Linked DNA regions of Methanococcus maripaludis. Each later gene encodes a partner of the first gene's protein in a complex. Links are inferred from orthologs where the notes say so. Each region holds a gene or a part of one and is shown in the gene's direction. Other genes may lie near its edges.

Region 1 (3,673 bases):
GTAGTTTATTCGAGTTCTACCAATTCTTATCAGTGTTGCTTTTTCCAAAAACTATAAAAGTAATAAGTTAGTAATAGAACAAAGACGGGAATTTAGGAAAATTTTTGGAAAAATAAATTTTTAGAGCTTTTTCGCGAACGATTTGAAACAAGGTATATTAAAACAAAAAACGAGGTAATATCATGGCTTTTAAAGTTGTTGTATCAGATACTAAAACAGGAAAATCATACCAATTCGAAACAGAGTCCACTGCACTTATCGGTAAAAAAATTGGTGATGAAATCAGCGGTTCAGTTGTTGAATTAGAAGGTTACAAATTAAAAATCACAGGCGGATCCGACAAATGTGGATTTGCAATGAGACATGACATTCACGGCGCTATGAAAATGAGAGTACTCTTAAAAGAAGGACCTGGATACAACGTTAAAGAAAAAGGTCTCAGAAGAAGAAAAAGCTTAAGGGGAAACACAATTTCAAAAGACGTTACATTAATCAACACAAAAGTTGTAGAATACGGTTCAGCACCACTCGGTGGAGAACCTGAAAGCACTGAATAAATTAACTCTTTTTTTCTATTTTAGTTGGTTAGACTTTTTAAAGATTATATATCTATATAAATGATTAGCCACAAAGTGAGTATAGTTTTAAAGTCATTTTTATATTGATTTTCAAGTATTCTTGTAATTTAAAAAATTAAAAAATTGTGCGAGGGATAAAATGGCAGCATCCAACCAATCAGAAGTTAACATTGGAATGGTAGGTCACGTAGACCACGGAAAAACGAGTTTGACAAGGAAATTAACTGGTGTATGGACCGACACACACAGTGAAGAACTCAAAAGAGGAATTTCAATAAGGCTCGGATATGCAGACTGTGAAATAAAGAAGTGCGAAACATGCGATGAACCAGAATGCTATACCGTTGATAAAAAGTGCGATGCTTGTGGCGGTAAAGTATCTACTTTAAGAAAAATATCATTTGTGGATGCTCCAGGACACGAAACACTGATGGCTACAATGCTCTCAGGAGCTTCACTTATGGATGGTGCAATTTTAGTTATTGCTGCAAGTGAAGAATGCCCTCAACCCCAAACAAAAGAACACTTGATGGCTCTTGATGCATTGGGTGTTGAACATATACTTATTGTTCAAAATAAAATAGACCTCGTATCTGAAGAAGCTGCAATTGAAAATTACAACCAAATTAAAGAATTTACAAAAGGAACTGTTGCAGAAAATGCGCCAATTATCCCTGTTTCAGCACACCACGGTGCAAATTTAGATGTACTGCTAAAAGCAATTCAAGAGTTTATCCCAACTCCTGAAAGGGACGAAACATTAACTCCTAAATTATATGTTGCCAGGAGTTTTGATGTAAATAAACCCGGTTCTGAAATAAAAGACTTAAAAGGTGGAGTTATCGGGGGAAGTATCATTCAAGGTGCTTTAAAAGTTGGTGACGACCTCGAAATAAGACCTGGTATAAAAGTAACCGAAGGAAACAAAACCCACTGGGTTCCAATAGTAACCAAAATTATATCATTGGGAGTTGGCGGTAAAAAATTAAAATCTGCAGCACCGGGTGGATTAATAGGTGTTGGAACTGAATTAGATCCAAATTTAACAAAATCCGATGCATTAAGCGGAAGTTTAGCGGGACTTCCAGGAACACTTCCTGAAACCTTAGAAAAAATGGTTATCAAACCACAACTTCTTGAAAGAGTTGTTGGTTCCCAAGACGAACTCATAATCGAACCTTTAAAAACAAACGAAGTTTTGATGTTAAACGTTGGAACATCCACAACTGTTGGAGTAACCGTATCTGCAAGAGCTGATAAAGCAGAAATTAAATTAAAATTGCCAGTATGTGCCGATAAAGGCGACAGAGTTGCAATAAGCAGAAAAATCGGATCAAGATGGAGATTGATCGGATACGGAATAATTTTATAACTCTTTTATTATTTTTTTAATTTTTTAGGTGTATTTTATGGACTATTCAAAACTCCTATCAAAAAAGGAGAATATATGTTCTAAAATAAAAAATATCGATTTTAATTTTGATTATAAAAATTACTGGACTAATTCCGATTTTAATAGCCATTCTGATACCATTTTTGCTGGTGGGGATGGCAGTTTCAATAAAATCGATTATGTAAATTACTGCCTGTATATTTCTGGTACTGTTTCATACATTCAAAAAACCGATGGAAAAATCGAAGAGTCTATTTCTGCGTGGGATTCAAATATAATTTTACCTTACAAGTACGTTCAAAGTAGGCTTAGTCTTTACATGTTAAATATGGAGTTAAAAATTGCTCTTTGGAATTTAAAAAATAAAAATATCAATTATTACCTATATGATGGGTCTCTTTATTCACTGCTCGTTCAAACAAACAACAAATTTTCGATCAACGGGGAAAACTTAGAAAATATAATTTTCAAGTATTACGAACTTTATGGCGATGAAATAAAAAATAAAATTTTTGAAGAAATCGATTCTAATAATATCAATTCAAGCGTTGAACTTTCAAATAATTTAAACTTTAGTGAAGAAGAAAAAATTATACTCGAACAGCTTGAATATTTAATATTATTATCTGAACTTTTAAAATACCGTGAAAAAATTGTTGGAGTTGCAAAAACCTCAAAAATGAATATTTATTTTAAAGATGCACTGATTCCAGACCTTGCAATCTTTTCAAAATGTAAAAATTCAGGGTATTCAAAACCCCTAGATCTCGTTGACGAAAAAATAAATAAAAACTTCTATAAAAATGTGGAATACTTTAAAAAATTTGGAATTGACCTTAAAAAACTAAATTACCAGTTTGCAAAACTTGATAAAAACAGCGGAACTTTGTGCATAACTTCTTTTGAAGACTTGGATGAAACTTTCTTTTCGAATCTTCAGAAAATATCTGTTTCAAATTACCCCTACATATTAAAAAAATCACACGAAAAAGTAAAAATTGAGAAAAAAGAGATCGAAAAATTCGTAAAACTTCTTGGAATCTATGAAAAAAGCGACAGAGATTCCAATTTAGAATATTAATACATTAAATTCTATTTTTAATCCAATTTATTCATTTTAAAAATACATATTTGACCATTTCGACATATGGCGAATGACTTTATATTTTAAATCGAAATATTTATATAAGAATTAGCGCACATATAGTGCCATGGAGAAAATAGCGATACATATCATGGGAGAAATTGTATTGTCCGAAGATATCGGTAAGGCCATGAAAAAATGGAGAGAAATGTTTGGCATACCGCAGATAGAAACTGCAAGGTACCTAGATGTCTCCCCATCAGTGATCAGTGATTACGAAGTTGGCAGAAGAAAAAATCCTGGAGTAAATATCGTCAAAAAATATGTATATGCACTCTTAGAAATTGACAAGGAAAGGGGCGGACATACTATAAAAGCGTTGAGTAAGGTGTTAAACCCAACTTCAATGAAGGCGATTTTGCAGATAAAAGAATACCAAAACCCAGTTGGAGTCAGAGAATTACTTTCCACTATCGAAGGAAAAGTAATCTGTGGCGAAAACAGTTTAAATAATCAGCTATTTGGCCACACCGTAGTAGACAGTGTTAAAGCTATTTTGGAAATGAATGGCCAGGATTTCCTAAATCTCTATGGTTGGACAACCGAAAGAGCATTGAT
Region 2 (7,787 bases), 480 kb from region 1 along the record:
TAATAGTGATATCATGGACCCAAAAATTAGTTATTTTCAAACGTTTCTATTTGCCGCAAAGACTAAAAGCTTTTCTAAAGCCGCGAAAAAATTGGGCGTTACACAAGGAACTGTAAGCAACCACATATCTGTTTTAGAGAAATTTTTTGATGCACAGCTTTTTTTGAGAACTCCCGAAGGAGTTGATTTAACTACTGAAGGAAATATTCTATACGAAAATGCAGAAAAGTTACTAGAAAATATATCTAACGCAAAACAACAGATGAGAATTCTCCACGAGCATCCTGAAGGAGTAATTCGAATTGCTGCAAGTACTACGCCTGGAGAACATTTGCTCCCAAGCATTATTAAAGATTATACTAAAGTTTTTCGAGATGTATCATTTCAGATTCAAATTACCGATTCTGAAAAATGTTTCAAGCTTTTAGAAGACAGGACAGTCGACATAATTGCAGTTGGAAATATTTATGATGGATCATACGAAAGTGAAGTTATAGGAAAAGATAGGCTGGTACTCATAGTCCCACCAGAACATCAACTTGCGAAAAAAGGAGTTGCAAAATTTTCAGATCTCTTAAAAGAAGATTATATTGACAGGGAAGTTGGATCGGGTACAAGGGAGATATTTGTAGATGCTTTACAGGATAAAGGATATTCAATGATGGATTTACACACAATAATGAGCCTTGGAAGTAATTCTTCAATAATTACGGCAGTTTCAGAAGGATACGGTATATCAATTATTTCAGAAATTCCTGCAAAAAAAGCGGCAGATGCAGGCCAGTTACAAATAGTTCCTATTGAAGATTTAGACCTTACTAGATACATGTATCTTGTAAAAGGAAAGAAACCAAGAAACCCAAGCGCAATAAAATCATTCTGGGACTTTGTTTCAGGAAAATAATTTTTGAATCACTTAAAAAACCATATATATTTTTTGTACAATAATTCATATGAATTAAAAATCACTGGTGAATGAATGTTCAGGGCTACATGTAATACAAGAGATTTTAAAAAAGTTATTAATGCAACTAGCAATTTAGTAGATGAGATTTGTTTTGAAGTGGACGAAAACGGTATCAAAGCAAGTGCAATGGATCCGTCACACGTGGCTTTAGTGAGCATGGAAATGCCAAAAGACGTTTTTGAAGAATACGAAGGGGATATTCAAGATATCGGAATTGATCTGGAAGCACTCAAAAAAATCATTGCGAGAGGAAGGGGCGACGAAAAATTAATTCTTGATCTTGATACGGAAAAAAACAAATTGAATGTTACTTTTAAAAGCAACGTTACAAGGAAGTTTTCAATCGCGTTATACGATGTTTCATCAAGCAATTTGAAAGTTCCAGACATAGAATATCCAAACAGCGTTTCAATCAAAGCAGGTGCATTTGTTGAAGCCTTAAAAGATGCAGAACTTGTAAATGATCACATCACTTTGAAAATCGATGAAGATAAATTTATAATCTATTCAAAAGGCGATTTAAACCAGAGTGAAACTGTATTTGATAACAGTATTGAAGATGACGACAATGCTCTTGCAGAATTCAACATGGGCGAAGCTTCAAGAAGTACTTTCAATTTAGCTTATTTAAAAGATTTAACAAAATCAACTGCGGCAGAAGACCTTTTAAAAATATACCTTGGTTCAGACATGCCTGTTAAAATCGAGTACGAAGTAAGCGGTTCAAAACTCGTCTTCTTACTTGCACCAAGAATTGAATCCTAAATTTTATTTTTTTTATTATCGCAACGTGAAAAACCATGTATAAGAAAATAAGGGATGCATTTTTCAACGAATTTTTTAAAGACGGTTTATCCGACCTTCCGGAAAATTTTTACAAAGATGCCCGAAACTATCTCGAAACAATCGATGATAATGCTAAATCAAAACGAGTAAAATATTACCTAAATAATCTTTTAAGTTTTAGAATTTACAAGGTAAACTGTTTAAAAGAAAGTCCGAATAAATTTATTCAAGATGAAAAAAAGGTCATAAATTTTATCGAAGAAACCTGCTATGGAAGTGGTACTGAAGATTACATTCCAAAATTAGATGAATCCGATAAAAAAAAAGACAAATTTTCAGTTAATTTAAATAAACCGGAAGAACAAACCGATAAGTGTCAAAAACCAAAACATATAAATAGTGAAAGTGATATTGATATTGTAAGAGTCATCACTAAGTTCCCCTGCTTTACCGATGGGAATTTACAGTATGTTTTAAACAAGAATGACGTTATCTCTTTGGATAGGAAATTTTCAAAGATTTTAGAGAAACACAATATTATTAAACGGGTGAACATCCATGAAGATGAAAAAAAAGATGAACAGATACTGCCCATACTGTAAAAAGCACACTGCACACACAGTAGAAAGAGCTAAAAAAAGAAAAGCTAGCGAATTGAAATGGGGTCAAAGACAATTCAGAAGAGTGACTGCAGGATACGGAGGTTACCCAAGACCTTTACCTGGAGGAGCTAAACCAATTAAAAAATTGGATTTAAGATACAAATGTTCCGAATGCGGAAAAATGCACACTAGAAGCAACGGTGGCTTCAGAGCAAGAATGTTTGAATTAATAGAATAATTAAGAAAAACGGTGAGAAAACATGCAATTAATCTCAAAACCTAAAAGCAGATTCTTAAAAGTTCAATGTACAGACTGCAACAATGAACAAGTTATCTTTGGATGCCCTTCAACAGAAGTTAAATGTGCAGGATGCGGCAAAATCATTGCTGAACCAAAAGCTTCAAAAGGCGCAATCAAAGCAAAAATCTTAGAAGTATTACAATAACTCTTTTTATTCTTTTTTAAAAGTCTTTCAAAGTAGTTCGATTTTATAATTGTTTAAATACTAGTGGGTATAAACACTCCATATGCGTATTATAAGTTAATCAAGGTGGAATCATGAGAAAGGATTTTCCTGAAGAAGGGGACATTGTAATCGGAAATGTTATTGACGTTAAGTCTTTCGGGGCCTTTATCGAACTTTTAGAGTATCCTGGAAAGGAAGGGATGGTTCATATTTCTGAAGTTTCCTCAGGATGGATTAAAAACATAAGAGACCATATTAAAAAGGGTCAAAGAGTCGTTGCAAAGGTAATGAGAGTAACGCCTCACAAGAACCAGATCGATCTTTCATTAAAAAGGGCAACTGACCAGCAGAAAAAAGTAAAAGTTCAGGAATGGAAGAGATTCCAAAGAGCTGAAAAATTACTCCAGTTCGCATCAGAAAAACTTGGAAAAACGATCGAAGAAGGATGGGAAATTGTTGGATATCCTTTAATCGATGAATTTGGGGAATTATACGACGCTTTTGAATCAATCGTTATCGAAGGAAAAGAAGTTTTAGATGAACTTGAAACACCACTTCCACAAGAATGGGCAGATGTAATTTACGAAGTTGCAAGTGAAAATATCGAACTTTCAAATGTTAAAGTTGCAGGAATAGTTTCACTTACAACAACAGATGCTGCGGGAGTAAAAATCATTAAAAACGGTTTGAAAAAAGCTTTAAAAGCAAACCCTTACGAAGACGTGGAAGTAAATATCACTTACATCGGAGCTCCAAAGTATAGGGTAGAAGTACTCGCACCAGACTACAAAAGTGGAGAAGATGTTTTAAGAATGGTATCTGAAGAAGCAATCGACTTCATAAAAGGATATGCTGGTGGAAAAGGTAGTTTTGTACGAGTTGAAGAGTAATTGATACTATGAGAATGAAAAAATGCCCTAAATGTGGAAAATACACATTGAAAGATTTTTGTAGTGGCTGCAATGAAAAATCCGTTACAATAAAACCGCCTAGATTTTCTCCCGTTGATAAATACGGAAAATACAGAAGGGCTCTTAAAAAAGCCAAAATGTGAAATTTATGGTTGATTTAAGATACGGTTCTGGAAATATTTTCAATGAAAAGGTCCACGGGATAGGAATTATTGCTCTTGGATCATTTCTTGAAAATCACGGTTCAGCCCTTCCAATAGATACCGATGCAAAAATTGCATCATATATTGCATTAAATGTTTCAATAATTACCGGAGCAAAATTTTTAGGCGTAGTACTTCCTTCAACAGAATATTCTTACGTGAAACACGGTATTCACGATTCCATCAAAGATGTAATTAATTATATTAAATATCTGGTTGAAAATGGCAGAAAAATTGGGATAAATAAATTCTTGATTATAAACTGCCATGGTGGAAACACCCTAATAAAAGACGAAATTTCAAAATTAAATCATGAAAACTGTTTTATCCGAATGGAAAACGTCTGTTTAACCCATGCAGCAACTGATGAAGTATCCTTGGGATATGCAGTTGGAATACTTTCAGAAGATAAGATGAAGACCCACGATCCTGAAATTTACGAAGAAATTGGAATGGTCGGTCTAAAAGAAGCAAGGGAAAAAAACGAAGCTATAGATTTAGAAGCAAGATCTGTGGAAGAAAATGGCGTTTTTTTAGACAGAACTCATGGAAGATTCCTTTTAAATGAGCTAATTAATAATTATGTTGAAATTGTTAGAAATATGATTTAGGTGATTTATATGTGGGAAAATTCCCCTTCACACATCTGCAGAGGCGGCGATTTAAGGGGACTTGCATTCTGCTGCCCTCCTGTAAAATACTGCCCATTACACAAGGCGTTAGAATCAATTGATATACCTGTAGAAGAATTTTCAAAAATGAAACAAGATTTTGGAAGCCGAACAAGACTCGGGCTTGGCAAAAACACCTGTTTTGGAAGTTTAATCTGGTGCTGCAAGATTACAAAACCATGTCCATTTAGGGACAGCGCAATGCTTGCAATAGATATGGGCGAAGATGAATACATGGAACTTAAAAAAGAACTCGCCGAAGAAATAATTAAGAAATCAAAAATGTTTGAAGAAGGCGTCAAGGCTTTGGAAGAACAGGGAATTTCAAAAGAAGCGGCAGAAAAAGCAATTTTGGAGTCAGGGGATTTAAAAAAAGCTTATGAAATTGTTAAAAAACAAATTTAATTAATATCTTTTATTTTGGCGTTTTTGAATTCCTTAATATTTTTAAACTCGTCTTCAGTTAATTCGTAGATTTTAAAGATGGTATTATTTAATATACAGAAATTTTTGATAATTCTAAACGCTTTATCTCCGTCGTATTCCCCTAAAAATGCCATAATCGGAGTTTTGTCTTTAGAAACAAGTATTGCATTTTTTTCAACAATTTCAACGATCGACGGGTTTTTTGGGAGTATATTATATAACGAATCATTTTCAACAATTTTTGGAGATTTTTGTTTAATTTTTTCTATCAATTCTTCAAATGATACAAAATTTTTCAACAATGCATCCCTATTTTCTTTTAATATTTCATCTAAATCCTGTTTTGATATTTGTTCAGGGCATATTTTTACATCGCTAACTGCAAAAATAGTCTTTATTTTATTCAATGCTTTCAAACCGACAAGAATTTTATCCTTTTTCTGGTGTATTGCAGCAATTTCATCTTTGTTTGAAAATAAAATAGTTCCTATTTCATCTTTATATTTTCTAGGAAATAATGTAACTTTAAAAAGCCCATGCCCCACATAATTTTCAATATTTCCATAAACATCGACAAAAATATCTTTTGAAACGGATTTAACATCTGGATTTTTCGAAAGAACTTTATCGAGCAAGCTGTTTACCCGATCGTAATCCATGTTTTTAGCTTCGATCTGGAATTCTTCGGGGATATTTTTAAAAATATCTTTTAAATCCATTTCTTTATCATTTAAACTAGAAAAAACAAGTTTTGAGTCGATATAATATAATCTGGCATTATCAAGGGAGATAATTCCAGTAAAATTGTTTAAAATAGATATTAACTCTTTTAGTTCGGGAATTCCCCCTTTTTTAGAGTACATTTTGTCCATAAAGCCCACCAAAAATATAAAACGGCGCAGGGGGGGAATCGAACCCCGAATTCCAACGGAACTCGACGGATCTGAAGTCCGCCCTCATCTACCAAGATAAGCACCCCGTGCCACAAGCCAAGATATAAACTATTTTAAAGATATATAAGCCTTTTTGTTTACTTTCTTTTTAAAGTTTATTAAAAAACGTTTTAAAAAAGATATATTAGTTTTTCATTGTCTGGTGAATATTTACTAAATCGCTCAGAATTGCAGAAGCAGTTTCAATGTCTCCTGCACCGGTTCCAACAACTACAATATCGTTTGCAAGATCCGTACTAACCATTGCAACGTTTAAACTTCCTTTAACGTTTAAAGGACTGTCAATAGGTACAAGTTTTGGGCATACTATGAGTTTTTCATCTGTAACTTCCCCTATTAATTTTATAGTGTGGCCACTTTTATTTGCCATCGCAAGCGCTTCAGGAGTAATTCTTGTAATTCCTTCTAATTCCACATCTTTAATTGTTACATCTCTTCCAAATATTGAATTTGCTAAAATTACAATTTTTGCAGCAGTATCCAATCCGCTGATATCCTGATGAGGGTTTGTTTCAGCAATACCGAGTTCCTGGGCTTCTTTTAATACCATATCAAAATCAAGCTGTTCTTTTTCCATTTTGGTTAGTATATAGTTTGTAGTCCCGTTTAAAATTCCTTTTATTACTTTAATATCATTTCCTGCTAGTGTTTCCTTTGCAAGATTGATTATTGGCATTGCGCCACCGACTGAAGCTTCATATCTGAAACAAACTTTATTTTCTTCTGCACATTTTACGAGTTCTTTAAATGAAACTGCGAGGGGACCTTTATTTGCACTTACGACGTGTTTTTTGGTTTCAAACGCTTTTAACATGTATGATTTTGCAGGTTCACCGGTTTCAATGTTCGTAGGGCTTACCTCAACAATAGCGTCCGCATTTACTGACTCAATAACTTCTAAAATGCCCATTTCGCATCCTTTTTCTGGATAATCTGCAATTTTTCCTGTTTCTTCTTTAACTTTCAAAGCTAATTCCAAATCGAGGCCGTTTTCATCAATTGCAGCACCGCTTCTATCACAAATTGCAGCAACTTGTAAATCCATTCCATATCTATTCTTTAAATGTTCTGATTTGAGGGTAATGGTCTTTAAAACACCCTTACCAATTATTCCAAATCCTACAAGAATTATCTTCATAAATATCCCCTTAGCATGATTTAATAAACAACAAACCTTTTTCTTTAGCTATTTTATCAAATTCGTCATAAAGCTCGTTTAATTTTTCGTTATCTATCGTTATTCTCATTCTTGCAGAAGATTCCGCAACAGGATCAGGCATTGTTAAATCTAAATCAACAACTACCCCAAATTCATTAATCCTGTCGATAGTATCGAGTACATCAGTATCTACGATATGTCCAACGACTACAACTTCGAGGTTCGTTTTTTTCATTTTTTCGTTTATTTTAGCAACGATAACGTCTAGTTTTTCAAGGTTTTCCACGATAGAATTTAACAGATTATCGTTTAATTTTTCGATCACGACTTTTACGGGGACTCTTCCGTCCTGTGTTTTATTTTCGCGCATATGAATAACACTAAAAATATTGGCTCCCGCAGAAGAAATCGGTTGTAAAGCTTTCAAAAGCTCTCCGGGAGAATCCTTGAGTTCCAGATCAAGAAATATCATTTTTTCACCAGTCGGTATTTCGGCTACAACATAAATATTATTCATAATCATGTTATGCACAACAAGTATAAATATTGCACCAAAGCCGGTAAAAAGTTAGATTTTAAAAATAAGCCCGATATGAATTATTAAAAATGTCAACAAAATAAAAAAAGAGAAATTAAATTCCT
Region 3 (7,593 bases), on another replicon or contig:
TGAAACGATAAATCTTCTGGATTTTAAAAATTACTATGTAACTATGGAAGAACTGCTTGAAAAACTATCAAAATGCTTAAACTCGAAAAAAAATGCAAAAACCATTGTCTTTGCACTAAAAATGTTTGGTTATTCTTCAAGAATCGTATTTAATGAATTTATTCCCTACCCGATGGAGATTGAAATTCCAAAAGATTCAAGAATTGAAAAATACACCCTCAAATTTACAGATAAAGACCCGATAAAATTTTGGAATAATATTTCTAAAATTACAAAAATTCCGCCATTACATATAGATTCGATAATTTGGCCAGTTCTTGGGAAAAAATTTGATTTTGAATCATGTAACGGAAAAATTGGTAAAAAATCAAAATATTTATTCAAATTACTTGAATTTTGATAGTATTATAAAATTATATAAATAAGTGTTTTCAAAATTAAATCTATGGGAAAAGGAGGTAGTTTTATGTCAGTTTGGAAATGCACAGTCTGCGGATACGAATACGATGAAGAAAAAGAGGGGAAAAAGTTCTCAGAATTGCCTGATACCTGGACATGCCCCCTTTGTGGTGCTAAAAAATCTGCATTCGTAGAATTATAAAAAATTTAAGCTTTATTACTTTTTTTAATGTATTTTATGTATTTTGCAGCATCTTTTATTCTTGCCTCAAGGTGCGGAACATCCATAATTTCGAATTTATTGTATTTATCGTGCAGGTGGAATCTCAAAGATATCATCGACATTGTGTGTGCTATATCTTCGTCATCGAGATTCATCGAAACCACATCGATTCTATTGAGTAATTCACAAACTAAACTTTTAGCCCTGTCTAAATCCTCATCATCAAGATTCATTGAATAGATGTCCAGTTCTTCCATTATCTCGTGAACTGGCTTTTCAGGATTTTCGAGAAGCGATTTGACGATATTGTTCGAAAGTTCTTTTAATTTAATTTCTTTTTTCATTTTGTACACCGGAACAGATGGAAAACTTGGCTTTTTACAGATTTTTATTTAAGATATTTTTTAAAATACCTTCTTCACTTTGAAGTAACAGAATATTAATCTTTGCATTTTTAAAATACCCAATTTCAACAAATAACATTATTTAAAAGATACTATATAAACGTTAAAACACGGATCATGTCAAAAACTATAAAAAAAGAATTATTCTTCGTCATCAAATTCGATTGTCGCATTTACTATGTTAAATTCTTTTCCGCCTTTCAATTTAACATTTCTCGATTCACATTTTGGACATATTACTTCGAGTTCATCTTTTGTATCCAAATCTCCTTCGAATTCACAGTCCATACAGAAAATTTTTGGTTTTACCATCTCTGCTTTTAATTCTGCGCCCTTACATACAGTATCTTCTGAAATAACTTCGAAAACAAACTGTAACTGATCGACACTTAACAAAGTAAGTTCCCCAATTTCCAGATTAATGTCATTTACTTTTATAACCTTTCTACCGAGTGCTTCTTGTTGTTCAACTGCTTCGAGTATCGCATTTAATACTGACGTTGCATAAGAGAGTTCGTGCATTAAAAAACACCTTGTTTATCGAGTCTTTCCAAAACCATTTCTTTTACTTTTTCTTCTTTTCCACTTGGAACAAAAATCTTGAAGTTTACAACGATTCTTACAGTATCGTCCCCATCTGAAAGTTTACACTCTTCAAGATATGCTTTTTGTTTATCAAATCTTAAATAAAGTTTATTTTTCTCGATTCTACTATCCATTTCACTTTTTAATCGATTTACGTTTCTTTCGTCGCTTTTTATCAAATCAATGATATAATTGAATACCATTTTTGCCTTTTTTCCAGAAATTTTAACGGTGTGAATCTCAATAGGATTTCCAAAATTTCCTTCTGTTTCAACTGTCTCGGTTTCTAAATCGTCTTCTTCGATTATTTCAGGTAAAAAGAAAACCATTGCATCAAGAACTTTTTCTTCGTCTTCGGTTGCGTTTGCAATCGTTGATATTGATATATTATTTACCATAACTATCCCATCTGATTTTAAATTTAAACAAAATATTGTAAAACAGGTTTAAATAAACTTTGAAATTTTTGAAATAATCTGAAAAAAACTAAAAAAATAAAATAGAAAAATTAGTTAAAAGAATTAAAATAAAGGAAAATTAATTATTTCGCTTTTTTGCTGTTAGCTCTGACACTTGGCCTTACTTTTTCAGTACCTTTTCCTTTGTACATTAATCCTCTTCCTTTTTTACCAGCTGAGGTTAAACCTCTGGTTGCTCTACCTTTGTGGGTTCCTTTGCAGAGCCAGTTGTAGGATTTGTCGCTTTTGATTGACGGATGGCATGAATCAACTAAGATTACTTCGTACCATTTTTGTTTTCCATCTTGTCCTACCCAGTAAGAGTTTAATACTTCCAAGTTAGGGTATTTTTTAGCTGCTCTTTCTTCAGCAATTCTTTGAATGGATTTTGCCATTGTAATTTTGTTGATACCTAATGTTGAAGGTTTTTTGGAGTGTTTTGGTCTTGGTTTTCTTAAACCTCCTCTTCTAACACTAACTCTTACAACAACAATTCCTTGTTTTGCTTTGTATCCTAAGTTTCTAGCCCTATCAATTCTTGTAGGTCTTTCAACTCTAATAACTGAAGGTTCTTTTCTCCAGTCTTGCATTCTTGACCATTGTAACTCTTTAACGTATGAGTTAGCAGGTACTTTCCATGCTTCTTTCACGTAGTTGTACATACTCATGGTATCACTTGTTTCGTCGATTTCTGTTTATGGGTTCAGCTTAATGCTACATGCCCTACGGGAATTCACCCGTCACTAAACTACTAGTATAACCTAGTCTTAACACCATGTATCGTGACAACTATATTAATTTAACGGCAAGTATATAAACAATGGACTAGAGAACAAGTTTAGAACTTGTACACTTTTTTACGATATTAGTTTCTAATTTAAATTTGGTGAAAACATGGTCGACTACTTCGATTACAACAGTTTATTGACAAGAGCGCGAGAACAACTTCCAGAAGAAGTATTCAAAGACGTAAGGTTTGAAATTCCATCTGCAGATAGTTTTGTAGAAGGAAACAGGACCATTATTAAAAACTTCAAAGATATTGCAAAATTCATGGAAAGGGACCCACAAGAATTTGCAAAATACGTAATGAAAGAACTCGGTACTGCAGGGGACATGGAAGGTGTCAGATTAATCTTGCAGGGTAAATTTGGATGGAGAATGGTAAACGAAAAAATCCAAAATTACGTAAATGAATACGTACTCTGTCCAGAATGTGGAAAACCAGACACAAAAATCGTAAAAGAAGGAAGAATACACTTCTTGAAATGTACCGCTTGTGGTGCAATGAAACCAGTTAAGACATTATAAGTACTCTTTTTCTTCTTTTTTACTTAATTAACGAATTTTACATTTTTGGTGATATTATGAAAGGATTCTGCTACCGTTGCGGTCATGAAGGCGAACTTCTAGATGGCTTATGTAAAATCTGCTACACCCACATGAATCCACTTATTGAACTCGATAACGAGATCCACGTTGAAGTCTGCCACATGTGCGGGTCGTACAAGAGAAAACTCTGGCAAGACCCTCAAAAAAAGGAAACTTACGAAGTAATGGAAGAAATTGCATATTTTGGAGTTAAGGATAATTTAAAAAAGGCAAATAAAAGCATTGATGTAGAAATAATTCCACAAGAACCACGACAGCTTCCGGGAGGAAAAAGATCCCGTGTAGAAATCCCAGTTGTTGTTTTTGCAGAAGGACGACTCGTTGGGGAAGACAACGACAGAGATGAAGAAAGACACATTACAGTTTATCTTGATATGGTGCAGTGCCCAAGATGTTCTAGATGTATGTCAAACTACTACGAAGGAACGCTCCAAGTTAGGGCAATGAACCGATTTTTAAATGACAAAGAAAGGATAGAATTGGACGACTTCGTTAGGGATGAAGCTGAAAAACGACTTAATAAAGACAGGATGGCATTTATCTCAAAATATATTCCACAAAAAGAAGGGTTAGACTATCAAATGGGTTCAATGGGTGCAATACGAAATATTGCATCAGCGATAAAAGCCAAATACGGCGGAAAATCAATTGAAACTGCAAAACTCGTTGGAGTAGATAAAGATACTGGAAAAGACCAGTACAGAATTACGGTTGCAGTTCGAATTCCAGAATTTAAACTCGGAGATATTTTAGAATATACTGAAAAACTATATGTCGTTTCTTCGTTGAATGAAGCGAGAGTTTACCTTGAACCTGTTGAACTTGGAGATAAAATTTCACTTGCCTGGAATGAAATTGATAAATCTGCAAAATTAATTAAAAAAGGAGAAGATTGTGAAACTGCCACAGTAATTTCAATTACTCCTGACACGATAACTGCGATGGACGATTCAAATTACGAGATATACGAATACAATAATTCGGTTGAAGATGTAAAAGAAGGAGATAAATTAAGAATATTCAAAAACGAAGAAATCAACAGGATTTTAGAAATTTTAGAATAAATAAAAAAATTTTTTAATTTTAAATTATTCAATTTCTTCAACGTAACATCCGGGCCCCACTTTCGTATAGTAAACCGGACAGTTCCAGACATCCTTAAATATATTTTCGATATCAATTACGTGTTCTTTTTTAGGTATTGTAATAATTGCAGGTCCTGAACCACTGATCGTTATACCGTAGACCATATCTTTTACCTTTTCTTTAACTTCGTCATATCCATCAATTAAATTGGCCCTGCATGGTTCAACAACGCAGTCTTTTGACATGTATCTTCCAAAAAGTTCTAAATCGTTGTTATATAATGCATAAATCATTCCTGCAGCTTTTCCAACGTTGTTTACCATATCGTTTATTGGAATTTCCTTTGGAAGTATTTCTCTTGCGGTTTTCGTACTTACCTGAATGTTTGGAAGTGCAACTAAAACTTCAATATCTACGGGGATATGAAGTACTTCTAAAGGATCGTAGCTTGTTGTAAGTGTAAATCCCCCAAAAATTGCAGGAGCTACGTTATCTGCGTGAGGAGCGCCTGCGGCGACTGCTTCCCCAAGTGAAGAATATTTAACAAGTTCTAATTTGGATAATCCCAGTTCAAAAAGTTCATTTAATGCAAATGCAACTCCTGCACATGACGCGGAACTACTTCCAAGACCGCTTCCGGGTTTTATTCCTTTATTTATATGAATATGGATTCCTGATTCGATATTAAAATCTTCCATCATCTTTTTAGCAACCACTCCTGCGGTATTTTCGTCCACTTTTGTAGATATCTCTTCTGCTTTTTCCCCGTCAACAGAAATTGTAATTCCTTGTTCCGTTTTTTCGACTTCCAATGTATCATATGGCTTTGAAAGAGCAAGCCCGAAAATATCATACCCCGGACCGAGATTTGCAGAAGTTCCAGGCGAACACACCTTTACTTTTTTCATAATACCACCAAAATAATCCAAATATTGTTTGTCATTTGTTAAATTATAAGTAAAAATAGATATAAAAATGCTACTCAGATTTATAATCTTTTGAAATCAGCAAAAAAGTTGTTAATAAAATATTAATTAAATAATGCGTAGAATTTTCCATTTCTTGTCCCAAAATAGATTGTTCCGTTTTTATCTATTGTTGGAGTAGCTATTATCCAGCTTCCCGTTTGAAAATTCCACTTTTCAGTTCCGTCGGGGTTTATTGCGTATAAATGACCATCATATGAACCAAAATAAATTGTTCCGGTGTTTCCAATTACGGGGGAAGATTCTATACGTTTATCCGTTTTAAAACGCCACTTTTCAGTTCCGTCGGGGTTTATTGCATAGAGATAACCATCGAGGGACGTTACATAGATCGTTCCATCTTCTGAAATTGCAGGCCTTGTAACAATCCAGTATCCAGCATAAAATTTCCACTTTTCAGTTCCGTCGGGGTTTATTGCATAGACCTTATCTGAACCAAAATAAATTGTTCCATCTTTACCAATGGATACTGCAGAAGTTATTGTATCATTAGTTTTAAAACGCCACTTTTCAGTTCCGTCGGGGTTTATTGCATAGAGATAATTGTCATTTGATCCAACATAAATTGTTCCATCTTCTGAAACTATGGGTGTTGCATATATTGCCCTATTGGTTTTAAAACGCCACTTTTCAGTTCCGTCGGGGTTTATTGCATAGAGATAACCATCGAGGGACGTTACATAAAGTACGTCTTCAAAAATCGTAAAGTCGGATGCTATTGCTTTTTTTGTACCAAATTTCCACTTTTCAGTTCCGTCGGGGTTTATTGCATAGACCTTATCTGAACCAAAATAAATTGTTCCATCTTTACCAATGGATGGCTTGCACTCAATTATTTCGTCCGATTTAAAAGACCACTTTACAGACCCATCAGGATTTATTGCATAAAGATTTTTATCGCCTGAACCAACATATACGGTTCCGTTTTTAGAAAGAATAGGGCTTGAATCGATACTATTTCCGATCAAAAATTCCCATTTAATTTTACAATCATTTACGCCCCCACGCAACATGATATCCCCCGATATGGCTTTTGCAATTTATTATAAATTTGTGCTTATAACTTATATATTATTTTTCATTGACTGTAATTAAATCTAAACTATTTTAAATTAAAAAACAGAGAACTATTATTGATAATAGTTAGTTAAAAGCTAAAGAGGGGACAATAGTGGTTAAAAAAATAAGCTGTAATGAAGTATTAATTCCGCTGGAAACTCCAAAGTCAATGCATGAGGAATATATTCAAAATTACCTGAATCTTACAAGAAATACGGGCAATTTAATGCTTTTTGCAGGCGATCAAAAAATCGAACATTTGAACGAAGATTTTTACGGAAAAGATATTTCAAAAGATGATGCAAATCCAGAACACCTGTTTAAAATTGCTAAAAGTTCAAAAATAGGTGGTTTTGCAGTTCAGTTTGGATTACTGTCAAGATACGGCCACGATTATAAAGATATAAATTACATCATAAAATTAAATTCAAAAACAAATCTTGTAGAAACGAACCAGAAAGACCCGATAAGCCGTTCACTGATAAATATTAACAATATTCTGGAATTTAAAAAAAATTCTGGAATTAATATAGTTGGAGTTGGCTACACAATATACCTTGGAAGTGAATATGAGCCAGAGATGCTTTCTGAAGCTTCGAAAATAATTTACGAAGCCCATAAAGGAGGACTCGTTGTAATTCTCTGGATTTATCCGAGAGGAAAATCTGTAGAGAATGAAAAAGATCCCCATCTAATTGCTGGAGCCACCGGCGTTGCATCGTGCCTTGGTGCAGATTTTGTAAAAGTAAACTATCCAAAATCAGAAAATCCTGCAGAATCATTTAAAGAAGCTGTTATGGCTGCCGGAAGAACGAAAGTAGTCTGTGCAGGCGGATCAAGCACAGATATTGAATCATTTTTAAAACAGCTTTACGAACAGATCCATATAAGCGGGGCGTCAGGAAATGCCACTGGCAGAAATATACATCAAAAATCATTTTCAGATGCCATATCAATGTGTAATGCAATCTATGCAATAACAATTGACGGAAAAACTGTTT

What was found.
Region 2: the proteins of HNP90_RS00175 (region 1) and HNP90_RS02915 are in contact, whole or in part, in a crystal structure (PDB 3CW2), measured with the Saccharolobus solfataricus proteins. The link is inferred for Methanococcus maripaludis from one-to-one orthologs. Residues at the interface, in WP_009988771.1 of Saccharolobus solfataricus: Asp222, Lys225, Pro226, Gly227, Thr228, Gln229, Phe230, Asn231, Leu233, Lys234, Gly235, Leu259, Phe273, Thr274, Lys275, Tyr300, Leu301, Asp302, Pro303, Ser304, Leu305, Lys307; in WP_009989173.1 of Saccharolobus solfataricus: Val185, Arg186, Thr187, Asn188, Glu189, Pro190, Leu191, Gly192, Val193, Glu194, Ile196, Lys197, Ile200, Ser201, Leu204, Ile217, Lys218, Ile219, Tyr220, Thr221, Ile222, Gly223, Ala224, Pro225, Tyr227.
Region 3: the proteins of HNP90_RS00175 (region 1) and HNP90_RS06140 are in contact, whole or in part, in a crystal structure (PDB 2QMU), measured with the Saccharolobus solfataricus proteins. The link is inferred for Methanococcus maripaludis from one-to-one orthologs. Residues at the interface, in WP_009988771.1 of Saccharolobus solfataricus: Trp33, Pro65, Glu66, Gln148, Val151, Asp152, Val154, Ser155, Lys156, Ala159, Leu160, Tyr163, Arg164, Lys167, Ile180, Ile181, Pro182, Val183, Ser184, Leu186, His187, Ile189, Asn190, Asp192, Ser193; in WP_231918336.1 of Saccharolobus solfataricus: Met1, Leu2, Arg4, Leu5, Tyr6, Lys8, Leu9, Pro10, Ile106, Lys108, Lys109, Glu110, Lys111.

The regions. Positions count from the first base shown.
Region 1 is NZ_JACDUL010000001.1:37,396-41,068, forward strand. Bases 1-2,833 are described here. They hold HNP90_RS00175 (translation initiation factor IF-2 subunit gamma), read left to right. Parts: upstream 1-717; coding sequence 718-1,950; downstream 1,951-2,833. Other genes in these bases: HNP90_RS00170 (30S ribosomal protein S6e), read left to right, coding at 183-557; HNP90_RS00180 (DNA double-strand break repair nuclease NurA), read left to right, coding at 1,988-2,833. In the rest of the region: more of HNP90_RS00180, read left to right, coding at 2,834-3,052; HNP90_RS00185 (helix-turn-helix domain-containing protein), read left to right, coding at 3,183-3,673. UniProt on the Methanocaldococcus jannaschii protein: eIF-2 functions in the early steps of protein synthesis by forming a ternary complex with GTP and initiator tRNA.
Region 2 is NZ_JACDUL010000001.1:510,955-518,741, reverse strand. What follows is about bases 1,851-4,813. They hold HNP90_RS02915 (translation initiation factor IF-2 subunit alpha), read left to right. Parts: upstream 1,851-2,914; coding sequence 2,915-3,712; downstream 3,713-4,813. Other genes in these bases: HNP90_RS02900 (methanogenesis marker 9 domain-containing protein), read left to right, coding at 4,557-4,813; arfB (2-amino-5-formylamino-6-ribosylaminopyrimidin-4(3H)-one 5'-monophosphate deformylase), read left to right, coding at 3,882-4,547; HNP90_RS02910 (RNA-protein complex protein Nop10), read left to right, coding at 3,721-3,876; HNP90_RS02920 (30S ribosomal protein S27e), read left to right, coding at 2,616-2,801; HNP90_RS02925 (50S ribosomal protein L44e), read left to right, coding at 2,312-2,593. Outside these bases: HNP90_RS02940 (selenium metabolism-associated LysR family transcriptional regulator), read left to right, coding at 14-904; HNP90_RS02935 (DNA polymerase sliding clamp), read left to right, coding at 980-1,732; more of HNP90_RS02930, read left to right, coding at 1,768-1,850; more of HNP90_RS02900, read left to right, coding at 4,814-5,012; HNP90_RS02895 (hypothetical protein), read right to left, coding at 5,009-5,905; HNP90_RS02885 (homoserine dehydrogenase), read right to left, coding at 6,111-7,124; HNP90_RS02880 (hypothetical protein), read right to left, coding at 7,135-7,617; HNP90_RS02875 (sodium:solute symporter family protein), read right to left, coding at 7,778-7,787. UniProt on the Methanocaldococcus jannaschii protein: eIF-2 functions in the early steps of protein synthesis by forming a ternary complex with GTP and initiator tRNA.
Region 3 is NZ_JACDUL010000003.1:156,568-164,160, forward strand. What follows is about bases 1,903-4,671. They hold HNP90_RS06140 (translation initiation factor IF-2 subunit beta), read left to right. Parts: upstream 1,903-2,963; coding sequence 2,964-3,380; downstream 3,381-4,671. Other genes in these bases: HNP90_RS06130 (RNA-binding domain-containing protein), read right to left, coding at 1,903-2,009; HNP90_RS06135 (50S ribosomal protein L15e), read right to left, coding at 2,153-2,737; HNP90_RS06145 (60S ribosomal export protein NMD3), read left to right, coding at 3,437-4,525; HNP90_RS06150 (homoserine kinase), read right to left, coding at 4,550-4,671. Outside these bases: HNP90_RS06110 (N-glycosylase/DNA lyase), read left to right, coding at 1-400; HNP90_RS06115 (rubredoxin), read left to right, coding at 467-601; HNP90_RS06120 (hypothetical protein), read right to left, coding at 607-966; hydrogenase maturation nickel metallochaperone HypA, read right to left, coding at 1,168-1,548; more of HNP90_RS06130, read right to left, coding at 1,548-1,902; more of HNP90_RS06150, read right to left, coding at 4,672-5,455; HNP90_RS06155 (PQQ-binding-like beta-propeller repeat protein), read right to left, coding at 5,578-6,546; HNP90_RS06160 (beta/alpha barrel domain-containing protein), read left to right, coding at 6,705-7,593. UniProt on the Methanocaldococcus jannaschii protein: eIF-2 functions in the early steps of protein synthesis by forming a ternary complex with GTP and initiator tRNA.